Regions from separate parts of the Paenibacillus sp. SAF-068 genome, predicted to be linked through region 3. Evidence: riboswitches for the same ligand, from Rfam matches in the RefSeq annotation. Region 3 holds a riboswitch; each other region holds the start of a gene.
What was found. Region 3 has a riboswitch for S-adenosylmethionine ahead of metA (homoserine O-acetyltransferase MetA). Riboswitches for the same ligand answer to the same signal wherever they lie in the genome.
Positions count from the first base shown of each region.

Region 1: it holds a riboswitch for S-adenosylmethionine, as region 3 does, so the genes downstream of both, ACTHPG_RS21600 (methionine ABC transporter ATP-binding protein) here and metA (homoserine O-acetyltransferase MetA) in region 3, are expected to answer to the same signal.
Region 2: it holds a riboswitch for S-adenosylmethionine, as region 3 does, so the genes downstream of both, mmuP (S-methylmethionine permease) here and metA (homoserine O-acetyltransferase MetA) in region 3, are expected to answer to the same signal.

Region 1 covers NZ_JBQCJX010000004.1:62,584-70,929, forward strand. The annotation lists gene ACTHPG_RS21575 (putative polysaccharide biosynthesis protein) at 1-809, shown strand, start outside; gene ACTHPG_RS21580 (DUF2515 family protein) at 934-2,220, opposite strand; gene ACTHPG_RS21585 (thioredoxin family protein) at 2,363-2,707, shown strand; gene ACTHPG_RS21590 (COX15/CtaA family protein) at 3,197-4,135, shown strand; gene ACTHPG_RS21595 (Cthe_2314 family HEPN domain-containing protein) at 4,330-5,046, shown strand; SAM riboswitch class I at 5,186-5,328, shown strand; gene ACTHPG_RS21600 (methionine ABC transporter ATP-binding protein) at 5,454-6,488, shown strand; gene ACTHPG_RS21605 (methionine ABC transporter permease) at 6,489-7,148, shown strand; gene ACTHPG_RS21610 (MetQ/NlpA family ABC transporter substrate-binding protein) at 7,223-8,062, shown strand; gene ACTHPG_RS21615 (DUF2167 domain-containing protein) at 8,119-8,346, opposite strand, start outside.
Region 2 covers NZ_JBQCJX010000006.1:21,533-29,878, reverse strand. The annotation lists gene mmuM (homocysteine S-methyltransferase) at 13-1,053, opposite strand; gene mmuP (S-methylmethionine permease) at 1,031-2,443, opposite strand; SAM riboswitch class I at 2,535-2,637, opposite strand; gene ACTHPG_RS24160 (Ger(x)C family spore germination protein) at 2,712-3,914, opposite strand; gene ACTHPG_RS24155 (spore germination protein) at 3,911-5,011, opposite strand; gene ACTHPG_RS24150 (spore germination protein) at 5,044-6,756, opposite strand; gene ACTHPG_RS24145 (methyl-accepting chemotaxis protein) at 6,964-7,884, opposite strand; gene ACTHPG_RS24140 (helix-turn-helix domain-containing protein) at 8,234-8,346, opposite strand, start outside.
Region 3 covers NZ_JBQCJX010000001.1:919,851-928,196, forward strand. The annotation lists gene ACTHPG_RS04135 (HRDC domain-containing protein) at 1-645, shown strand, start outside; gene corA (magnesium/cobalt transporter CorA) at 716-1,651, opposite strand; SAM riboswitch class I at 2,103-2,226, shown strand; gene metA (homoserine O-acetyltransferase MetA) at 2,463-3,380, shown strand; gene ACTHPG_RS04150 (PLP-dependent transferase) at 3,405-4,592, shown strand; gene ACTHPG_RS04155 (trans-sulfuration enzyme family protein) at 4,589-5,761, shown strand; gene mqnC (cyclic dehypoxanthinyl futalosine synthase) at 6,004-7,140, shown strand; gene ACTHPG_RS04165 (aldo/keto reductase) at 7,372-8,346, shown strand, end outside; gene ACTHPG_RS04170 (zinc-binding alcohol dehydrogenase family protein) at 8,346-8,346, shown strand, end outside.

The DNA.
Region 1 (8,346 bases), on a different contig from region 3:
AAGAAGCAACAGGCGTTCTTGCGATCCTTGGGGCGAAGGCCCAAAGTATTGCGGGCATTCCTCCGATTCTCGCTATCGCTTTGAGTCAATCCTTGGTGCCTGTCATCTCGGCAGCATTTGCCCGCAAGGATGAGGCTCATCTGAAGAGTCAGGTTACGCTTGCCTTGCGTATTTCAATTCTGACAGGTATGCCGATTGTCATTGCACTATGTGCGGCGGCGTATTCGGTCAACGGATTGCTGTTTACCAATCTGGATGGAACGCCGATCATTGCCTTGCTGACATTCGGTACCATTTTCCAGATTACCATGATGACCACTAACTCCATTTTGCTTGGGGTAGGGAAACCGCGGATAACGATGGTCAGTGTCGCGGCAGGTGTTGTGATCAAATTGGTCGCAAGTCTGATTCTGGCGCCGATTTTTGGTATTTACGGCATCATTATTGCAACGGCACTGTGTTTCCTGGTTATCACATACCTGAATCTGCGTGTCCTGCGCAAAATCGTTGATTTCTCCATCATGGGAGATCGTTGGAAAGGGTTTATCATTACGGTCTTGCTTGCAGCAGGTGTAGGATTTGCAACGAACTGGATTGGAAATATGATTTTTGGACTGTTCCTGCCAGCGCGTGTATCCTTCTTGCTTACTTGCCTTGTGGTTGGTGTGCTTGTGGTGGTGGTGTATCTGGTTCTCATGGTTGTGCTGCGTGTACTGCGCAAGGACGAGCTGGGAAGTTACCCCCGTATTCTGCAAAAAATTCTCCGTCCACTTATGCGTCTCCAACGTGGAGCTGGGCAAAGAGCTTAAGAATGCGAGGAGCATCGTTCAACCTTTAAGATTTAGTGAGAATAGATACAAGCAAGCTCATAAAACAAGCTCTGTCTGCTATTGAAGCGGACAGGGCTTTTTGTATTTTTAGAGATCCTCAGCATTAGTGTATGATGGCTTTGGCATCATGAGCCAGTGCAGTTTTCAGCATGCCATAACGATGTTCGTGACTCATCTCAAACAGCCATGGCCGACGTGGTGCCGTCAGATAACCAAGACAATCCCGAGTCTGAAGCCAGTCATGTCTGGTGATCGGTTCATATGGTGTATCCCCCCATACAGCAAGCAGTTCCGGACTATATAATCGTTGCCCTTCTGGGAGCCACTCGTCATCTAATAACGCCTGAGCGTATAATGTATGATCACCCGCCTCATCTTCACGATCGGTAAACAGGCCAGGCCAATATTCAGCACGCGAGCCACGATGGGGAACCGAACGTGCGAACGCCAATACTTGTGTGTGTACTTGCTCCATGCCAAACAACAGAGCATATAGGCCTTTGCCAAACATGATTCGCTCATCCAACTTGCCAAAATGCTCAATGACACGTCCTGCAAGTCCTGCTCCCCGTCCAAGAGGAAAAACGATATGGTTCAGACCTGCCAGATTATGCAGATGGAATGCGGATTTGGAGAGTACTTCTTTTTGAAAATAAGGATGCTGCACGACCCGGCTCTCGATATAGTTCTGCTCATTAATAATTAACGCCACACTAAGCAGCGAACTGCACCGTTCCAGCCAAAAACGTTCCCAAAACGGCGTCATGAACGCCGAGACGTGAAAGTGCGACAAGAGATGGAAGCAGCTTCGTCCGATCCGGCGACTGTGCATATACAGCTGAAGCTGGGGATAGGCATCCTGGAAAATGAGTGCATTGCATCGCTCCAGCAGCCGATACATATGCTCGCGATCGCTCTGATTCTGCAGATTATGCATCAAATCACTCTGAAGATCTGTCATGTGATATCCACCGTTACGAGAGACCATATGGGCCAGCAGTGCCCAATGCAGTTCGGGACATTGCTCATAACATTCCAGATAGGCCGCCGTGCGAGTGATATTACTTCGATTATGCTCCTGGGTCAGTGTCTTAATCTCTTCCAGAATAATACAATCTTCTTCGCAGATGAGTGCGCTTTGGACCTGATCAGTGCGTGCAAAAGCCTTGTTGCTGGCAGGTAGCAAACGCTCCACTTCAGACTGAAGGGCAGCTGCCGTATCGGTATCCCACGCGATGTCACGCAAGGGGTGACGAAGCTGTGTTGAAGCTTGCCAAGCCGCTTGTTTCCCGCGCCAGATTTCCCGGGCGGCTCCAGGAAGGGAACGAACCATCTGCAGGAGGGACCCATGATGCTGTTCGCTGGAAGAATCGGTTCTGGTGGAAGTCATGATGTGACATCCTTTCATGATGTACTGCGTTTAAATGCACAGTCCATGTGGTTTATTCTAAGTATGCGCTGATTATTTGACTTCCACTCGCCAATTTGCTTCACTTAGGGTAAGACAAGGTACAGAAAGGGAGATGAATCGAATGGAACAGATTACTTCCAAACCGGCATTTGATGTAGCCATCCAATCCCCACGTTTGACAATTGCCGTATTCAAGGCAGACTGGTGTGGTGACTGCAAATACATCGATCCGTTTATGCCTGAGGTTGAAGAGAAATATGCACGTGAACTGACTTTAATTGAGGTCGACGTGGATCAGGTTGGAACGGTTAGTGAAGAGCAGAACATTCTTGGCATTCCAAGCTTTGTAGCGTATACCGATGGCCGCGAACTTGTACGGTATGTGAACAAGCTGCGCAAGTCGAGAGAAGAGATTGAGCAGTTCCTGGATCGCGCAGTTGAAGTGTACAACACGATTCATAAATGATGTTATATAAGTTCGATAAATGAATATTTACACAAACACTACGATGCCAGAATAACCTTCCGATCGCTGTTATCCCCAGATTTCTTTGATCCCTTTTATAAAGGGGAAATCCGGGGATAAAGGCGAACACTCCGCTTCTTCTGGTTATTTCTGTCCTCTCCGTTATTGTGTAAATGTTTCATTGAACTTATATAAAAGTATGACAGGTTCATGTTGTAAAAGGGTATAATAAAAAGAACGCCATTTCTCTTGAAATAGGGAAATGGCGTTTGTGTGTTCGCCATGTTCTAAGTCAGAAATATGTATGTACATATTCTCAATGACCTGCGGGTCATTATTTCACCAGACGTTAACATTTTGTCACAAAGCGCGGGCGTCAATGAACAATTTATCCGGTATAATGAATTTAGTTGTGAAATAAGTGTCAAAGTACCGAAACAAGCGGAGACTATTCTTCGCCATCTTAAACCAACAGCGGGTGAGAAAAATTTGAAACACTTAACTTTGTTTAAATGGTTAACCGTATTAACCTGTCTTGTCATGTTTCTGGCCACTTTCGGTGGAGGCATCGTAACCAAAACGGAGTCGGGCCTTGGCTGCGGAACAGAATGGCCTTTATGTAACGGAAAACTCGTTCCTGCACATACTGTGGCTTCACTCATTGAATATTCCCACCGTGCTGTAAGCGCACTGGCTGGATTGCTGTCCATTGCCTCGTTTGTTGCTTTTCTGCGGTTCGGCAAGTCACGCCGTGACCTGCAATTGTTTTCTTTCTTAACCTTGGTATTTGTGATCGTCCAGGGTATCATGGGGGCTTTTGCCGTCGTCTTCTCCCAATCGTCAGCAGTCATGGCACTGCATTTCGGCTTTGCACTGATTGCTTTTGCCAGTTCCCTAATGATGGCGCTGGGCATAAGGCAGGAGGCAAAAGATGGTGGGTTGGAGCGCCTGAATAAATACCCTCGGGTTAGTAAAAAATTCAGGAATCTGGTCTGGTTCTCCACCATTTACACCTATCTCGTGGTATACACAGGCGCATTTGTAAGCCATACGGATTCTGCCGGGGGATGTTCCGGATTTCCGCTCTGTAACGGGCAGATTATTCCTGAACTATCGGGTGGTGTAGCTGTTGCTTTTGCTCACCGTGCAGCTGCTGCGTCGCTCGTGATTGTTATTGCAATCTTGGGTCACTTCGCCTACCGTAATCATCCGGACAACAAGGAAATGCGTACCCTTGGCGTGGTATCCGTTGTTCTCATCCTGATGCAAGTCGTTATTGGTATTTTCATGATGGTGACAATGAACCGTCCGGAAGTATACATGTTCGTAGCTCTTGCTCATATGCTGGATATCGCCATATTGTTCGGAGTTTTGACGTATATGAGTTTCCTGGTGTACAAGCTGTATCGCCCGGTTAATCGGTTTTAGATATAGATTCATTCATTTTAAAAGTACTTGAACTAAATAGAAAGTCCACCATCCAGTGATGTACATCATTGGACAGGTGGACTTTGTTTGATGTCAGGGGGATCAGGGCAACCTATGGCAAGCAGCAATTACACGGAATGGATGAAGTGTTACGGTGATGAATTCTTGTTGAATTGGAAAAGAGGAGGTTGTATATGCTGCGAACGTTGCTGGGGGAAAAACCGCGTGTCAATGAAGGTAAATTGAAGGAAGCGATGGACGCAATGGCGCATACGCTTGAGCTATTTCAGCGACAAATGCATGTAGACCATGATCCCACGCACGACTATCGGAAATTGTATGTGTGGACTCAGGGACTCATCTCCTCACTGGATGAACTGGAGCAAAGCTGCTTCGCTGCTGCTCATTTTCGCAAAAAGGTCGTTGCAGGCTCAACGGACGACATGACGCCTGCTGAAAAAGCCGAGTATGCACGGTATGTGTATTTCTACAAAGATGGCTTCATTCGCTGCTTTGCCATTCTGGATAAAGTCGGCACCGTATTAAATGAAATATTCCAGTTGAATACCTCAAATACAAAAGCGCATTTTTCTTATTTTACGGTGTTAAGGCAGTTTGATTATGCAAGAGAGCATCATGAGCTTGCATTGCGATTGATTCAGATCAAGGATTCCTATCGGGAGCCGATGAGCAAGCTGCGTAAACGACGTAATATGGAGATTCACTACATGAACTCGGAAATGCACGATGACCTATGGCAGCTTCACCAGACGTTGCAGGGTAAAGTGAAGTTGGAGGATCTGAATCAGCATGTGCAGGAAATGCGTCAAGGCGTGGATATGGTCTGTGAAACGTTAACAACCTCTTATCGTTATATCAATGATATATGGAAAAGAAATAATTCCCTTTGACAAATCGGAATACTTGGAATATACTGAGTCTCAATTAGAAAGTTATAATTTTGACGAAGATTGAACCGATAACTCTAAAGATACGTTCACATTATAAAGCATAAACTACATGAACTTATAAAATCCTACAACAACATATTTCTTATCGAGAGCGGCGGAGGGACAGGCCCGATGAAGCCCGGCAACCGATTTGTAACCGACATGATACATGTATCATTCGTTATAGATGTTAGGTGCTAATTCCTACAAAATGGTGCAAGGCACGATTTTGGCAGATGAGAAGGTATATTCTTTCACGTGAAGAGCCCTCTTTGTATCTGCAAAGGGCTCTTTTTTGTACTTTAAGGGGAGTTTTCCTTTAGATCGGGTAAAGATACATGTAGGTGGTTGGAAAGGGGCAAGTGCGATTGATTGAATTAAAAGGTTTAACGAAAACGTACGGCAAAGGAAAAAAAGCTACAACTGCGTTATCCGAGCTGAATTTGAACATCCAAAAGGGTGAAATCTACGGCGTGATTGGCCATTCCGGAGCGGGTAAGAGTACATTGATTCGCTGTATTAATTTGCTGGAAAGGCCTACGGAGGGCGAAGTATGGGTTGATGGGATCAACCTGACAGAGCTGAGCAAAACCGAGTTGCAGCAACAGAGACGCAAAATCGGGATGATTTTCCAACATTTTAATCTGTTATCCTCGGCAACGGTATATGACAATGTGGCTTTTCCACTAAAGCTTGTGAATACGCCCAAGGATGCCATTGATCGCAAAGTGAAGGAAATGCTCAATCTGGTCGGTCTGGAGAATCACAGCAACAAATATCCAGCTCAACTATCGGGTGGACAAAAACAACGTGTAGGGATTGCGAGAGCACTTGCGAGTGATCCGAATGTACTTCTCTGTGATGAGGCTACTTCAGCACTTGATCCGCAGACGACAAATTCAATCCTGAAGTTATTGCTCGACATTAACGAAAAGTACAACCTTACGATTGTGCTGATTACACATGAAATGCATGTCATTCAGAACATCTGTGACAAGGTGGCTGTCATTCATCAAGGCGGCATTGTGGAGCAGGGACCTGTAACGGAAGTGTTCCTGAAGCCGCAGCATGCCATTACGCGGGACTTCATGATGCGTGACCATGAAGCAGGACTGGCTCTGGAAGAGACCGCTCTGGCGAATGCAGGCGTTGAACTGCAGATAGGGGTTGCTTCCAAACTTGTGAAGATATCCTTTCTGGGGAACAAAACGTATGAAGCGATTTTGTCCAGGACGGTTCGTAAGACGGGTGTGGATTTTGCCATCCTGCAAGGGACGATCTCTACGATTAAACAGGTTCCTTATGGTCAGCTGACCGTTCGGTTCGAGGGTGATTCCAAAGCAATTGATCGGACGATATCCGAATTAACCGCTGAGGGACTTGATGTGGAGGTGCTACGTTAGATGGATTTTTCAACCGTTCGTTGGGAAGAGGTTGGTAAAGCTTCCATTGAGACACTGCAAATTCTGGGTGTATCAGGCCTGTTCACCGTTATCTTTGGTTTACCGCTTGGAGTTCTGCTGTTCATGACAGCCCGATCTGCTTCGATCAAGGCACGGACATTCTACACGATACTATCCCTGATTGTTAATATTTTGCGCTCGGTACCATTTATCATATTGATTGTTGCTCTTATTCCATTCACTCGTATACTGGTCGGTACAGCTACGGGGGTTCTCGGCGTAATACCTCCTTTGGTTATTTCTGCAGCTCCTTACTTTGCTCGATTGGTGGAGACGACGTTGCGAGAAGTTGATCGGGGGGTAATTGAAGCGGCTCAATCGATGGGGGCATCCACCGGACAGATTGTAAGGCGGGTATTGCTGCCTGAGGCACTGCCTGGTTTGCTCGCCGGGATAACAATCACCATCGTTACGCTAGTCTCTTATACGGCAATGGCGGGCATGGTTGGTGGTGGAGGTCTGGGAACGCTGGCAATTAATTATGGGTATTATCGTTATCAAAATGAAATCATGATTATATCCGTAGTATCGATGATTATTCTCGTGCAAATTCTCCAGATGGCTGGAGATCGCTTGGTTACATTTTTCACCAGGAAATAACACATAGATAACATGATGGTTATGCATTGATGCGGATGCCACATGAAAAAATGATTAGAGAAGGGGTTTTACACATGAAAAAATGGTCTTTCGCTCTACTTAGCCTTATGCTGATTGCGGTTCTCGCAGCTTGCGGTAACAACAAGGACGCTGATAGCGGCGCAGATAATTCAGCAGGTGCACCGCGTACGGTTGAATTGAAAGTTGGAGCTTCACCTACACCACACGCAGAGATTCTGGAAAGCATCAAGCCTGAACTGGAAGCACAAGGGATTCGTTTGCAAGTTGTTACGTTTAATGACTATGTTCAACCCAACCAGCAACTTGCTGATAAAAAATTGGATGCAAACTTCTTCCAGCACCAGCCTTACCTGGATACAGAGAATAAGGAACGTGGATTCAACCTCGTTGCTGTAACTCCTGTTCATGTTGAACCTTTTGGCGGATACTCCAAAAAGATTAAGTCTTTGGATGAATTGGCTGACGGTGCAAAAGTAGCCATTCCAAATGACCCATCCAATGGGGGACGTGCTCTGTTGTTGCTGGCGAAGGAAGGCATCATTACGCTGAAAGACAACACGAATATCACATCTACGATTCAAGATATCACAGCCAATCCGAAGAACCTGGATATCATCGAGCTGGATGCAGCCATGATGCCTCGTCAATTGGATGAAGCGGATCTGGTATTCATCAACGCTAACTATGCGCTTGAAGCGAACCTGAATCCGGCGAATGATGCGTTGCTGATCGAAGATCTGCAAGGTAACCCATACGCGAACATCCTCGTTTCCCGTGAGGACAACAAAGATGCAGATGCAATTCAGAAATTGGCTGCTGCCTTGCACTCCGAAGAAGTGAAAACATTTATTAAAGAACGTTATAAAGGAGCGGTTGAACCTGCTACTGAATAATTCGAATGTTATGTATAATATGATGTGAAGCTTGTAAGAAGAGGATGTCCCCTAAGTCATGAATATGACGGAAGGACATCCTCTTTTTGCGTTATTTTGTTTAAGAACCTGATACACGCTAAGTCATAGTTTTTCTGATTTATCAGCGTTGGAGTGATGTCCAGATTCCCGGTAATAAGACAATTCATTCTGATCAGCATACTGCTGTTCATCCGCTTCCTGCAGGTACGTCCTCTCGGAGGGAGAGAGTTTTCTTCTTCTCCATTTGAGCTTTTGATTTTGTA
Region 2 (8,346 bases), on a different contig from region 3:
GCTAAATAGACCTCAGCTCCGCCACTTCTTCGCAAGTTCGCCAATCTGATGCGGGGTAGTTCGACAACAGCCGCCAATGATTTTTGCACCCGCAGCTACCCATTGTTCCGAAGCATCACTCATACTGCCACAGGTACCCTGACCACTCCAGGTCTTCGTTGCTGCATCGTATACTTCTCCCGAGTTCGGATACACAATAACCGGTTTATCGCTGGCACGGCTCAAAATACTCACGGCTTCCGTCACCACTTCCATGGGAGCACAGTTCAGGCCAATTGCAGCAATCTGCGGCTCGGAACCAAACAATCGTGCACAGGTCTCAAGCGGTGTGCCTTCGCTGATTGCCGTCCCGTCTTTTAAGGAGAAAGATAGCCAGGCATACGCATGAGGAAACTCCTTTAATAAATCTACCAGCACCTGTGCTTCCTGCAAGGATGGAATCGTCTCAAAAGCCAGAATATCAGCGCCCGCTTCAAGCAACGCGGCCATCCGCGGACGATGGAATGCAGTCAATGTCTCATCTGTCACCCCGTAATGACCGATATACTCTGAACCATCAGCTAGATAAGCGCCATAGGGTCCAACGGATGCAGCAACCATCGGTCGTGGCCGAGCCAAGATCCCTGTTTCCGAGATATCAGACATTTGGCGTTCCGTGCCAGATACTAGATTGCCTTCCAGTTTGGCTTCCCTGTTTTCAACTCCGTTACCCTGCAATTCCGCCCATACGTCATCTCTCGCTTTTGCAGCCAGTTTAACCGTCTTGCCAATCAGGTCCAATGCATCCGGCTCTCCGATTCCTCTCTTGCGGAAGCCATCCACTGTCGCCTGATAACTGGATGTAATCGCACAGTCGGCTCCTGCTCGAAAATAATCCGTATGGACCTTAACAATAACATCCGGATTCTCAAGCAACACTCGGGCAGACCAGAGCGGATCATCCAGATCACATCCATGCTGTTCGAGTTCCGTCGCCAGCGCTCCATCCAGAATCATGACCGGATGTTTACGCAGAATCTGTTCTATGGGGTTAGTCTGTTGTGCTTGCGTCATGTACTTGTCCTCTTTTCTTATTCACACGTTCTGTCAGATAATAAGCTGCGTAACATACTGCGATAAACGGAACCCCGCAATACAGCGCAATTCGCTGTGTCGGGTCGAAGGCAATACCTATGCATGAAGCCAGGCATAATATAAATGAAACAATGGGTACCACTGGATACAGAGGTGTCCGGTAGACCAGATCTTTGACCGCATGTCCTTCCCGGATATATTGTCTGCGGAACATGTACTGGGAAGCGCTGATGCTCATCCATACGGCAACGACAGCCAGACCTGAGATGGAGACAAGAGTAATATATACCGTATCTGGCGCAACGATGCTGGACAGCAAAGCTAGCAGACCACCTACCATACTGATCAGAAGTGCATTAAGCGGTACCCCGCGTTTGGTCAGTTTGGCAAACCAGGGAGAGATCGTCTTTTTATCTGCCAGAGACCAGAGCATCCGCGACGAAGCATACAGACCTGAATTCGCAGCAGAGAGAATCGCCGTCAGAATAACAAAGTTCATGATATCTGCTGCATAAGGAACACCCACTCGCTCCATTACGGCTACAAACGGACTTTCCAATACACTGGCATCCGACATGGGCAGCAAGGCCGACAAGATCACAATCGTTCCGATGAAGAAAATAACCAAACGCCACAGTGTGGTATGAATAGCCTTGGGAATCGTCTTTTCCGGATTCTCCGTCTCCCCAGCGGCAATACCGATTAACTCAGTGCCTGAGAATGCAAAGTTTACAGCAAGCATGGTCATCAATATCGCTGTAGCCCCGTGAGGGAACCACCCGGATGCGGTAATATTCGACAGCAACGGAGCCGCTTCAGAGTCTGCCATCGGAATGAACCCAAACATGGCTGCACCACCGATAATAATGAATATTACGATGGTGACTACTTTGACAGATGAGAACCAGAATTCGGATTCTGCGAATAATTTCACCGTTAACGCATTGAACAGAAAGATCATCAGTGCAAAAAGCGCGCTCCATATCCATACGTTTACCGATGGGAACCAGCGCTGCATCAACAGACCGGCAGCCGTAAATTCAGAACCCAGTGCAACGGTCCAGGTTAACCAGTACAACCAAGCTACCGTGTAGCCTGTTGCTGGCCCGATATATTTGGCTGCATAACTATGAAATGCCCCCGTCTCCGGCATGTGAACAGACAGTTCACCAAGACAGAGCATGACCAGATATACCACGATGGCTCCGATCAGATAGGACAGAATGGTGCCCAGAGGCCCCGCCTGCTGGATCGTATAACCTGAGCTCAGGAATAATCCCGTTCCAATGACTCCGCCGAGAGAGAGCATGATCACATGCCGTGCCTGCATTTTCCGCTGAAAATGCCCTTTGTCATTGTTGTTCTCCATACTTGCTGCTCCCTACTTCTTCATCCAGAAAAACAAAAAAAGACCCACTCTGCCTAAAGAGTGCGCCGTTACTGACAAATAAAAACAAACGCTCCTATCTATCAGGCTGTTCACCCGCTGGAATTAGCACAGTATCCTTCAGATCTGTTGCTGAGGTTTCTAAGGGCCAGTCCCTCCACCTCTCTGGATAAGAAAATGATTTTTTATAAATATAGCGATTGATCATGAATGTGTCAATATTTAAATACCGTCGTGTTCACATTCCACGCTATTCCGTAGAAGACCCCGGATTGATGATGTTGGTCTTGACCTCATACGTGATGGGTACAGTGGCAAAGATTTCATCCCAGTTCCCTTTAACCTTCTTCCACGTTTTTGGATATTTAATACGGATGCTATCGCGGAAATCAGCAACATCAACTTTGTAGGTGTGCTGGAGCTTATACAGTAACTGTTTGATCTGTTGGTCGACCAGTTCAGCAAAATCCTTTTCCAATTCTTTCAGATATGCACCCTTTTCCTCCTCTTCCGGTGCTCGCCAATCCTCCATTAGCCATCCTTCAGACTCTGCCTTTACATGGAACGAGATATCATCGCCAATAACCTTGGGAATGATTTTGGTTTTCTTCTTCTTGATTTCATAAAGTACCGTGAATCCCTCCTTACTATATGTCTTTATAACACCACCTCGTTCTTTAGGCATAAGCCAGGACAGAGCTTCCACATCAGTTTGGCTGAGTTCCCCCAGAAATTTGGTTGTTTTTGCAGCAAATATGCTGCCTCCGGAGAACTTATCCTCGCCACTTGCATTCAGCACATTTTGGAGCAGGAAACTGGAACCGGACTGCATCTGTGCATCCAGTTTTGCCAGCGAAACGGGTTCCAGAATCTTGTTGGAAATGTATGAATTGTTCGTAATGCCTGTAAGGTAAAATGCAGGAATACGGGAAGGATCATCTGAGGTTAGTACATCAACCGCTCGCTGATGACTAATCAGTACGAGACAGTTTGGTCGAATATCGTTATCCCGGAGTACAAAATCGAGCAGTTGATCCAGTCCATACTTTTTGGCAATATCCTTGGAGATCACGATAACCTTTAGATGATGTCCAATGAGCGGACGATCTCGCCGCAAAGAAAACTGACGAAAAATCTGCAACATGGAATCTCCTGTAAGCCGCTCATTGGAATAAGACTCTTTTCCAGAAGAGGGTGAACCAGATTGTTGACTTTTTTGACTGCTCGAATTCCCAGGGGCAATCTGAACGGTTGCTGTGACATTGTTTTGTTTGGGATAATGCCCGCCCTGCTCTGAAATCTTCTTCTCGAATTCGGTCTCTTGTCCAACGTCAATTCCGAGACCTACATACAAACTCAGATCTTCTATCTCCCGACTGCTCCAGCAACCTGATACTATACACAGGATGAACAAAGCACAAGTTACTCGTAAGCACATGCGGAATGAAATCATGCGTGTTTGCCTCCTTTTTTGCGAATTATGCTAATAAGCAGCAATATCAGAGGTAATATCGCGAACAACACTACAGATGCGTTACCTAGCATATCGCCAAGTGCAAAAGTTTCAAATACAGTTTTAGGCATCATTGCCGTCAGATAAATGAATGGAAGCAGGGCATACATAATCCTGCGTATCTTCTTTGCCCGAAACAAATCCCGGATTCCTACAGAAGCACAGTAATGGGTAATGGCAAATGTCGAGAAAATTTGCATAATCCAGATCACCAGCAATAACGATTCGAATCGTTCAAATATCAGTCCCTGTATCTCAAAACTTCGGACAAGATCCAATGTTGGCCACGTTCTGGTCTTAATTCCATCCAAGGATAGACTGCCTACGACCATTACAACAGTGATCAGATATATCATTGTAGAGATAGTTAACCCCCATGTCATGGCCTTGTTGCTTTTCTTCGGATCTTGCATATATGCAGTAACGACTAACATGACTTCGTACCCGGTATACGAGAGTAGCGATGGTTTCAGCCCTTTGATCACAGGCATGATACCCTCACCCAATACGGGTCTGAGGTTACTAATCTCGAATAGCTGATTGCTGAGCAATATCTCCATGACGAATATAATTAAGGTAATCGGCAGGATAATCTCAAACACGCGAATAATGACCACAAGCCCACCGGAGATCATATAGATACCTATCCACATAAAAACCATCACAATAGCCCATGTAGGCGTACGCTCAAGCAGATACATCCCCGTGACATCGGCCATGACTCTAATTTCGAATGCTGCAATGATCATAAAATACAAAATTGTCGCACAACCCAGTATGTAGGCGATCCAGCGCCCGGTGATCTCCCGGGTAAACTGGAACACGGTTTTCTCAGGAAATCTGCGGCACAGGGTAACCAAAATCAGACCAATACCTGTGACAATGAGCCCAGACAGCAAGATGGAAATCCAGACATCCGGCGTTCCAACCGCTCTGCTAGTCGTTCGCGGTAACGTCAGAATGCCCGCGCCAAGCATGTAGTTGACGATGATGACAACGGCCTGTGTGGTGTTAATTTTTACTTGCGAGTCATTCACTTTGTTGTACCTCCAGACCTTCTGTGGATTGTCTACTTCTTGCGATCTGCATCTACCGGATTCGTCATCTCTGGACGTCTTCTCATCATGTTGAGTGGAGCACGAATGACAAAATCTTTCCAATCACTCAAGTGATATGGAACAGCTGGTGCGACATAAGGCACTCCAAAGCTGGAGAGTCGTGCAAGATGTGTACAAACCAGCAAGAAGAACATAACGACACCAAACAGACCCAGTATTGCAGCACTAAACATGGCAGCAAACCGCAGAATCCGTAGCGTTAATCCCGCACTATAGACAGGAATGGTGAAAGAGGATATGGCTGTAACGGCTACAACGATAACAAGAAACTGACTGATGATTCCCGCCTGTACGGCAGCTTGACCAATAATCAAACCGCCAACGATACCCATCGCAGGTCCAATCGGCTTGGGTAAACGTATTCCCGCCTCTCTCAGGATCTCAATGGAGAGTTCCATGATCAGTACTTCAATAATGGAAGGAAACGGAACCCCAGTACGGGTTTCTATAATCGTTAGTACCAGCTTGGTCGGAATCAACCCTGGATGAAACGATATAAAAGAGACATAGAGCGCTGGAGCAAGAAGGGCCAGCATGGCAGACATAAACCTCAGGACCCGGAGAAATGTACCGGGAATCCAGCGTTCATAGTAATCTTCGGGAGATTGGAGCAACATGCTAAAGGTGACGGGGACCACGAGGGCAAATGGCGTTCCGTCCAATAAAATAGCCACTCGCCCCTCGAGCAAAGCACCAATGACACGGTCAGGTCTTTCCGTATTCAGAACCTGCTGAAACGGACTCAGTGTATTATCTTCAATGAGTTGTTCAACATAACCTGATTCCAGCATGGAATCCATATCCATTGTTTTCAGACGCTTTAAGACCTCAGTAACGAGATTCGGATCAACAATATCCTGAATGTAAGCAACCGCCAAATCTTTTTTAACCCGGCTACCCACTTCAAATTTCTGTATAAATAAGTTTTGATCACTTCCATAACGCCGCAAAATGCCAGTATTGTCACTCAACTCTTCGGTAAAGCCAATACGGGGACCACGAAGCAAACCTTCTGAAAGAGGTTCATCCATACCACGCGATTTCCCATGTGACGTCCCAATCAGCATGGCTCCTGGCAGTCCATCCACCAATAATGCATTTTTACCCAGCAGTACTCCAATTGCGAGTTCTTGAAGAGAATGGGTCTCCTGGATCTGACTAACAGGCAGCAATTGACTTTTCAGATATTCGGACAAAAAATTGGCTTGATGAGAGTCAAGAAAACTTTCCTGTTTCAGTTCAGGCACCCCATGTATCATTAACGGCGTAATCAGGTGTGTTTCAATGAGATCAATATCCACCAGTCCTTCCGTGTACAGGACCGCAACTTGTGTATTCGTACCCCTGATGGTAAATTCCCGAATATGCACATCTGCATTCTGACCGAAGCTCTCTCTAACACTAATTAGATCGACACTGTATTTACCGGTTAGTTTAATATTGGCATACTGCCCTGTCTCCGTACCTGGACCCAGTCCCGCAGCTGCAGGCGAGATATCCTTGGAGGATATTGAAGGTTTCTTTGAACGAGAGAAACTTCCACGCTTAATGGCGGCATTGATCCAGCGTGTAGTCATCATAATTCCTGTAGGAATGATCAAGACCAAGAATGCCTGCATCCATAAGGACCATTCTGGCACGTAGGATACAATTGTTGACCACATGTTCCCACCCCAACATTTCTCTGCATAACGAATCTGCAGGTATTCCCAAGTATTGTGTCCCCATTTGATCACAATAATTCCCGTTTTTTGCAGACCATCTAACCTGAAATGCAGCAAATACAAACTCGTAATATCCTTGTGTGTATAACAATGTACCCATGACAAAAAAACGGTTCCTCTGTGAGGAACCGCTATCAATATATAGTATTATACGATTCTGGTTACATGCTCCGCCTTGGCATCCAGCAAGTGAGCCGAGGCAGCAATTTCCATAAAGTCATTCAAAGCGATCTCAATCTGCTTCTCGCTCCGTTCGACGTATTCCTCTACCTTTTTTGTGCCACCCGTAATATTACCAATTTCCTTGGTTATTCCAGTCACGCTATCACGAATCTCGTTGATTGAACTCTCCACCATTGTGGATAGTTTCTTGACTTCCTTAGCCACGATATCGAATCCTCGTCCGAACTCCCCTGCATGTGCAGCTTCAATGGCCGCATTTAATGCAAGCAACTGTGTCTGTGATGAAATTTCGCGTATGGTGCGAACCACGCCCTGAATCAATCCCGCTTGTTCCTGCAGATGCGTCAATGTTGCACGGTTAGCAGCTGACACCTCTGAGATATAGGAGATACTGGACATTAATTCCTGACTCCGTTCAATGCCTACATCTGCCTGCTCATTCAGCTCATGTGACATCGTTTTCAACTCATTCACTACTACGGTAATATTTTTTTGACGACTGGTGATGTTGGTGGCAATCTTGGAGACACCCAGTATCTTCTGATTCATCTCATCGTACACCGGCATATACGTCGCCTCAAGCCATACGGAATTTCCATTTGCATCCTTGCGTTCGACCTTGTCCTGGAAGCTCACACCATTTAATATACTATTCCAAAAAGCATCATATTCCGGGGTATTCGCAAAATCGCCAAAGCATAATTGTTGATGCTTCATGCCATACATCTCAGCTACCGTGTATCCCATCGTCTGGGCAAAAACTTCATTCACATAGGTTACCCGTCGATTCAGATCGAATCGAATAATAGCCAGACTTTTCTCCATCGCCTTGATGACCAGTTCATCGGTGACAACATCTTTCTTTTCCATAGCTAATATAGGCACTTGATAACCCCCACAGTTCATTCCATAATAGACAGCCTTTAAGTAGCAAAACAACGATTACAGCAACATATGTATCCATCAGGTTCTAATGACTCTACTATTGATACCCGATTTGCGGCATTTTAGATCACCTGTCGTCATTTATTTTTTCGTAAGAAAATCTGCTTCACCTCATCCGCTGGTAATGGATTACCCCATCCGTAAAATGTCTCTATATCTACTTTTACGTATCGTAACACAAAGCAATATAGATACACTTCTGTATTTCTAACAATTTTTCTGTTTTTTTGTATCCGCTATAACCTTCTCCCATTCCCTCCGTGTACCATCACGGGAAACATCCCCGGGTTCAAGTCTCCAGTAGATTAACACGTTCCACCCTTTCATTCTTCTTATATTGGGTAGGTGATTCGCCCATCGTCTTCGTAAACAAAATAGTGAAATAATTGGCATTCTGGTAGC
Region 3 (8,346 bases):
AGAGCCGTGTCTGACCGGAAGGCACCGTATTTTATTGCAACGAATCGTCTGCTGCGTTTGATCAGTGCCTTTGTTCCTCAAACGATGGATGAACTGATACAACTGCCGGGTGTCGGGGAGAGCAAAGCAACCGACTATGGTGCGGAATGGATGGAGATTACCAATGGATTGGAGCGTTCAACGACATTCCCGCTGGAATGGGTCTACACGGCGCTGAAGGAAGAAGAGTATGAGAGCTGGTTATATAAGCAGAGAGAGCAGAAGTACAAACAGGAACTTGATAAGTTCACCACGCGCAAGCAGGTGCTTGAAGGCATGAAGGAAGGGTATACGTTAGAGGAGATTGTTCATCGATCCGGACTATCCCGACGAGAGTTGATTGAGTTGTTAGAGGCACTGGATCTCGAAGGGTATGACACCGATTGTCTTCTTGATGTGGAGCTGGCGGTGATGCCAGAGAACGAACAAGAAGCTGTATGGAGTGCGTATGAGGAGCTGGGAGATACGTTCCTGAAGCCAGTATTACATAAGGTGTATGGAGGAGAGAAGCCCGACGGAGGAAGTCTGGAGCAGGTCTATGAAAGACTGCGCATGATTCGAATTCGGTTTCGTAGGCATGCAGAGACAGAGCGGAACGTAGGTTAGTTGTAGGATATTAAAAAAGACGAGGCGGATCTCCAAGTGGAGCGCTTCGTCTTTGTTATTTCACAAGAGTTCATACCCAGTCTTTTTTGCGGAAAATGAAGAACATGCTCAGGCCCAGTGTAACCATCAGGCCAATCACAACAAAATAGCTGTATTTCCAGTTAAGCTCAGGCATATTCGTAAAGTTCATGCCGTATATACCGGTTATGACCGTCAGCGGCATGAAGACCGTTGTAATGGCGGTAAACACACGCATGATCTCATTCGCCCGGTTCGCAATACTGGATTGGTAGGCTTCTCGCAAGTTGCCCATCAGGTCCCGATACGTCTCAAAGGTCTCCGATATTTTTACAGCATTCTCATAGATGTCACTGAAATACTTTTGCAGTTGATCATCAATAAGACGCAGATCTTTTTTGTTCAGTGTATTAATGACCTCTTTCTGAGGTCCAAGCACTTTTTTCAACCATAGAATCTCACTGCGCAGCCCGATAATTTCATTCAGATGAGATTTTTTGGTATGCATCAGAATGTCTTCCTCAAGCTTCTCGATTCGAGCTTCAATCCGGTCACCTACGGTGAAATAATTATCAACGATCAAGTCAACCAGCAAATACAACAGCCGGTCCGGTGTGCTGATTTCCTGTTCCCACAGGATTGGTTTCAGTGTGCGCAATTCGCTGACCTTCTGCTTCGTAACACTAATGATAAAATGTCTGCCGAGAAACAGGTTGACTGCACGCAGAAATATCTCTTCATCATCGAAACGAATGCTGTTAATCACAATAAAATAATGGTTCTCATAAATTTCAATCTTCGGACGTTGTTCTTCGTCACTAAGACAGTCTTCCACAGCCAGATCATGCATCAAGAACAGCGGCTGAAGTACCGCCAAATCGTCTACGTCTGCATCAATCCAGTAAAATCCTTCCGCTGGTGGAGTCAGCGCCTGCTGAATGTCGTCCACCGGAATAAATACACCGTTGTTTACCAACCGGATTTTCATCGTTAATCTACTCCTTCTGCACCCGCCAAGTTGGCGGATATTATCATTATGGGCGCAAAAAGAACAAATCAGCCGGTCGGCAGCGGAGCCTGGAGATCAGGGCTGCGTTCAATATATGATCAAACGGAAGTCACGTCCCGCTGCCGGCATGCTGATGTCAATTCTCTATGCAGTTTGTCGGAATTCGGCTGCCAGTCAGGCCTCGGGTCGCCATCCATTTAATATGTCACCTCTCACATAAGGGTTTATAACACCTTGTTTAGTATACCGCTGGTACAAGGTGCTTTCAAGCGCAAAAATGTGTCTATTTCGCGCCCTGAGGCAGTGTATGACAACGGATGATGAACGGTTCCGATCTGGACAGCAGACATGGAACTGCAACTTGACGTGAGGGCATTAATGTAATAAAGTAGACGGTGAACCATATTAAATTACAATCTAATACAGCGAAATCTTATCAAGAGTAGGTGGAGGGACTGGCCCGATGAAACCCGGCAACCGGCGGTATACCGCACGGTGCTAATTCTTGCAGCGACCAAGTGTCAAGTGGCACTGTTGTAACTGAGAGATGAGAGAGGCGCATATCTATTTACATATGACCTTTCTCGAAATCCGAGGAAGGTCTTTGTCATATGCCCCGACTTCTCAGCAGTGATTTTCGCTAAGGAACTTGAGGTTGTATGTAACGTTGGATGGAAGAGCAATTCAATGTTTTTTACAAGCTCAAGGCAGTCTATAACTGTATTGATGTGAAGACATCAAACCAGCGTTAGCTGCATCTATCTATGCACAAGGAGGAGTTAGACTTACCATGCCAATCAAAATACCCGATACGCTACCCGCAAAAGAAGTACTTGAAGGAGAGAATATCTTCGTCATGGATGAAACTTCTGCCTATCAGCAGGATATTCGTCCGCTCCGTATCGCTATATTAAACCTGATGCCTACAAAGGAAACGACCGAAACACAATTGCTTCGTCTGGTCGGAAACACGCCCATCCAGGTGGATGTTGTTCTCGTACATCCCAAGTCTCACACATCGAAGAATACATCTCAGGAATATCTGGATTTGTTTTATAAAACCTTCGATGAGATTGAGCATCGCCGTTTCGATGGCATGATCATTACCGGTGCCCCTGTGGAACAGATGGATTTCGAAGACGTGAACTATTGGAATGAAATCCAGGAGATCTTCGAATGGACCAAAACCAATGTGACTTCGACCCTTCACATATGTTGGGCTTCCCAGGCAGGTTTATACCATCATTTTAACGTACCCAAAGTTGCACTTGATGAGAAATGTTTTGGCGTTTTCCCGCACACCATCAATAAACCACATGTTCCATTGTTGCGTGGATTCGATGAAGTATTCAACGTTCCACATTCCCGTCATACGGAAGTGAAACGAGAAGATATTGAAAAGAATGAGAATTTAGAGATTTTGGCTGAATCCGAGGAAGCGGGTATTTTCCTGGTTGCTACCAAAGACGGCAAACAAATTTTCGCCACAGGACATGCCGAGTATGACCCGTTCTCATTAAAGTGGGAGTATGATCGGGATGCAGCCAAAGGGTTGGATATCGCACTACCTAGACATTATTATCCGAACGACGACCCATCCCGTGTGCCACCAGCTACTTGGCGCGCTCATGCCAACTTATTATTCTCTAACTGGCTCAATTACTATGTGTATCAAGAGACACCTTACGATATTGGCCCGCAAATCTAATCGAGATTACAGGAGGATGCAGCAATGGAAGACAACAACAAGTTGAAAATCGAAAGCCGCTTAGCACAAATTGGGTCCATCAATGAACCGGTAACAGGCGCCATTAACTTTCCGATCTATCAATCCACTGCGTTTCGCCACCCGAAGCTTGGACAAAGCACGGGGTTTGATTACATTCGTACGACGAACCCAACCCGTAAAGTATTGGAAGAAGCAGCCGCGGCGCTGGAGTCCGGTGATGCAGGCTTTGCGTGTAGTTCGGGTATGGCCGCACTGCAAACGATCTTTGCCATGTTTGGTCAAGGGGATCATCTGATTGTATCGCTGGATCTGTACGGTGGAACCTATCGTCTGCTTGAACGCATCCTGTCTCGTTTCGGTGTAACGGCCAGTTATGTGGACACGAATGACCTTGCAGCACTGGAGAAGGTTCGTCAGCCGAATACCAAAGCTGTATTTATTGAGACACCAACCAATCCACTGATGATGATCACCGATGTGGAAGCCGTTGCTTCCTGGGCGAAAAGTTACAACCTGTTGACCATTGTTGACAACACGTTGTTGACTCCATTTTTCCAACGTCCGATTGAACTGGGTGCCGATATCATCATTCATAGCGCTACCAAATATCTGGGCGGACACAATGATGTGCTGGCTGGACTAATTATTACCAAGGGTGAGGCACTGTCTGCAGAGATGGCATTCCTGCATAATTCCATTGGAGCGGTTTTGTCTCCGAGTGACTCCTACCAGTTGATGAAAGGTATGAAAACGCTGGCTCTTCGTATGGAACGTCATGAGTACAACGCACTTACCATTGCCAAATGTTTGCTTGAGCATCCAGCGGTGGGTGAAGTCTATCATCCAGGTCTGTCGGATCATCCGGGGTATGAAGTTCAGAATAAACAATCCACGGGAAACACAGGTATCTTCTCTTTCAAAGTGAAGGATGCACGTTATGTGGAACCATTGCTGCGTCATATCAAACTGATCGCTTTTGCCGAAAGTCTCGGTGGAGTGGAATCACTGATGACCTACCCGGCAGTACAAACGCATGCGGATATTCCGCTTGAAATTCGTGATGCCGTAGGTGTGGATGATCGACTGCTCCGGTTCTCTGTAGGCATTGAACATGCGGATGATCTGATTGCGGATCTTGGCAATGCTCTGACAGCTGCACAGCAGGAAGTTGAAGGAGGCGTGCACTCATGAGTGAGTCCAACAACAAACCCAATGCCGAGTTGAAATTTGATACCAAGTTGCTTCATTTCGGTGATGAAATCGACAAAACAACGGGAGCTTCCAGTGTACCGATCTATCAAGCCTCAACCTTCCATCATTTTGATATCTTCAATCCGCCTCAACATGATTACAGTCGTTCGGGTAATCCGACACGTCAGGCTCTGGAAGATTACATCACACTGCTGGAGGGCGGAGCACGAGGGTTCGCCTATTCATCGGGAATGGCTGCAATATCCAGCGTGTTCATGATGTTCTCCGCAGGCGATCACATGATTGTAACGGAAGATGTATATGGAGGTACGTATCGGTTGCTTACTTCCATATTAAGCCGTATGCAGATTGAGACGACCTTTGTAGACATGACCAATATAGATGAAGTAAAAGCGGCACTCAAGCCGAACACCAAGGCAGTTTATATGGAAACACCGTCCAACCCAACTCTGCGTATTACGGATATCGCTGCCGTGACTGACTGGTCGAAGGAACATGACTTGATCACGATTCTGGATAACACCTTTATGACACCGTACTATCAGCGTCCGATTGAGCTTGGCGTGGATATTGTCGTACATAGTGCTACCAAGTTTCTCGGGGGTCACAGTGATGTGTTAGCGGGGCTTGCTGTTGCTCGCACGGAATCGCTGGGCGTACAATTGAAACAGTTGCAAAATGGACTCGGAACGGTACTCGGGGCACAAGAATCCTGGCTTCTGATGCGCGGGATGAAAACCTTGGGAGCACGTATGGCGCATAGTGAACGGAGCACAGCCAAACTTGCGGCATGGCTTAATGAGCGCAGTGATATTACCGCTGTCTTCTACCCTGGACTGGAGGATCATCCGGGCCGCGAGGCACATGAGCGTCAGTCAACGGGATATGGAGCTGTCGTTTCATTTGACGTCGGTTCAGGCGATCGCGCAAAAGCAGTTCTTAACCGGGTGAAACTACCTATTGTTGCTGTAAGCTTGGGAGCTGTGGAGAGTATTCTGTCCTACCCTGCAATGATGTCTCATGCGGCAATGCCGGCTGAGGTTCGCCATGACCGTGGCATTACAGACGGGTTGCTGCGTTTCTCGGTAGGTCTGGAAGATATTGAAGATCTGATTGTAGATTTGGAACAAGCGCTTCAGGAATCCTAGCAAAAGTGAAGTGCCCACATTCGCCTATCCGTATCATTTAAGTTCGAATAAATTCCATACCATATGTCAAAATTTTTACTTATTTTTAAAGCACCTACTCATAAGGTGCTTTTTTTCACATGTAACCTGTGTTACGATATGTGGAGTACAGAAATACGATGTTGCCACCAGAACTTGCTTCTCTTGAACAAGTTGGGACGGATCGTTATATAATTTCTCTTCATGAGGGAGGCTTTTTTACGATGAGTACGGTAGACCGTATCTTAGATAAAGCCCTTCGGGGCGAACGTTTGGACTTGGAAGACACGATTCAGCTATTTGAATCCGATGAAGTGGACAAAATCGGGGCAGCAGCTAATGTCATTATGAAACGCATGCACCCTGAACCATACAGAACATTTGTAATTGGGCGTAACGTCAACTACACGAACGTGTGTGATGTGTACTGCCGTTTTTGTGCTTTTTACCGCAGACCTGGTTCGGATGAAGGGTATGTGCTTCCGGACGAAGTGATTTTCCAAAAGATTCAGGAAACGGAAGATGTGAATGGTACCGAGATTCTGATGCAAGGTGGAACGAATCCAAATTTGCCTTTCAGCTATTATACAGACCTGTTGAAAGCCATCAAAGAGCGTTTCCCGAACATCACCATGCATTCTTTCTCCCCAGCTGAGATTATGAAAATGGTTGAGGTTTCCGATGGTCTTACATTGGAAGAGGTTGTTCGTGCCATTCACGAAGCTGGACTCGACTCTTTGCCTGGCGGCGGCGCTGAAATTCTGGATGACCGCACACGTCGGAAAATTAGCCGCTTGAAAGGTTCATGGCGGGATTGGATGGACGTTATGCAAACTGCACACCGCATCGGAATGAACACCACGGCAACGATGGTTATCGGCCTTGGTGAATCGATGGAAGAGCGTGCATTGCACTTACTCCGTGTTCGTGAAGCTCAGGACGAATGTATTGCGAACAAGTATGATTCCGAAGGTTTCCTGGCATTCATTCCTTGGACTTTCCAGCCAGACAATACCAACCTTAAGCTGGAGCGTCAGACTCCTGAAGAGTACTTGAAAACTGTAGCCATCAGCCGACTGGTGCTTGATAATATCAAGAACATTCAATCCTCTTGGGTAACGATGGGTCCTGAGATCGGTAAGAAGTCGCTTGAATTTGGATGTAATGACTTTGGTAGCACCATGATTGAAGAGAACGTTGTATCTGCTGCTGGTGCAACTTACAAAGTGAACATTGAATCCATTCTGCGTTTGATTCGAGAGTCCGGTTATATTCCGGCACAACGTAACACCCGTTACGACATCTTGCGCATGTTCGATGAAGAGAATACTGTGCATGAAGATTTCGTAATGCAGAACTAATCCTGATTATTTGAATACTACTCCCATAAATGCTGATCGTTAGATAGTATTTATGAAGCCAAGCCCGCTGACTACTCCGTATGGAGAGACGGCGGGCTTTTTGATTTCTTTCTAGCGGTTCGAGGTCATCAAACAGTACATGTTACGCAATTGGCGATATTTTATATTGAAATTGAACTGTTACAATGAAAGGGAACTTGTGTAGTCAGACACGCTGGAAGGGGTAAACCGATGAAGAGAAGAATACTTGGCAAGACGGAACTGAACGTACCTGTATTGAGCTTTGGAGCATCCTCACTCGGTTCTGTATTTCGTGACATTGACCGGGACGAAGGGATTCGCACTGTACATGCGGCCGTAGATGCGGGGATGAATTACATAGACGTTTCACCTTACTACGGGCTGACCAAGGCTGAGAAGGTATTGGGTGAAGCCATCCGTAGCTTGCCGCGCAGTTCATATATGTTATCAACCAAAGCCGGACGGTATGGGGAAAATGAGTTTGATTTTTCACGTCAGCGAATTCTGAATAGTGTGCAAGAGAGCCTGGATCGACTGCATACAGACTATATCGACATTCTGTTCCTGCATGATATTGAATTTGTGCCAGCAGAGATTATTATCGAAGAAGCTTTTCCAACGTTGCTGCGTCTGAAAGAGCAGGGAATTATACGACATGCGGGCATTTGTGGCTTACCCTTGCCATTGTTCGAGAAGGTTCTGCCACAGATCAATGCGGATGCGATCATCTCGTATTGTCATTATTCATTGAACGATACCTCATTGTTATCTTTGTTGCCGCTGTTGGAAAAGAAAGAAATTGGACTCGTGAATGCTTCCCCTCTTTCCATGGGCTTGTTAAGTACCCGAGGTGCTCCTGCCTGGCATCCGGCAGATGAACGGGTGAAAGAGCTCTGCATGAAAGCTGCCCGCTTCTGCGCAGAACAAGGCAGTGACATTGCCAAGTTGGCCGTGCAGTTCTCTACGTCGAATGAGCGTATTCCAACAACACTGGTGAGCAGCGCGAATCAGCGCAATATCGTCAACAATGCAGCGTGGATCGAAGAGCCGTTGGATCAGAGTCTACTGGAGGAAGTACTGCGCATTCTGGCACCATTGCATAATGAGACGTGGTCAAGCGGACGTCCTGAATATAATACAAAGTACAGCAATACGACTTCAGAAACATCCAAGGGGGAACAACGA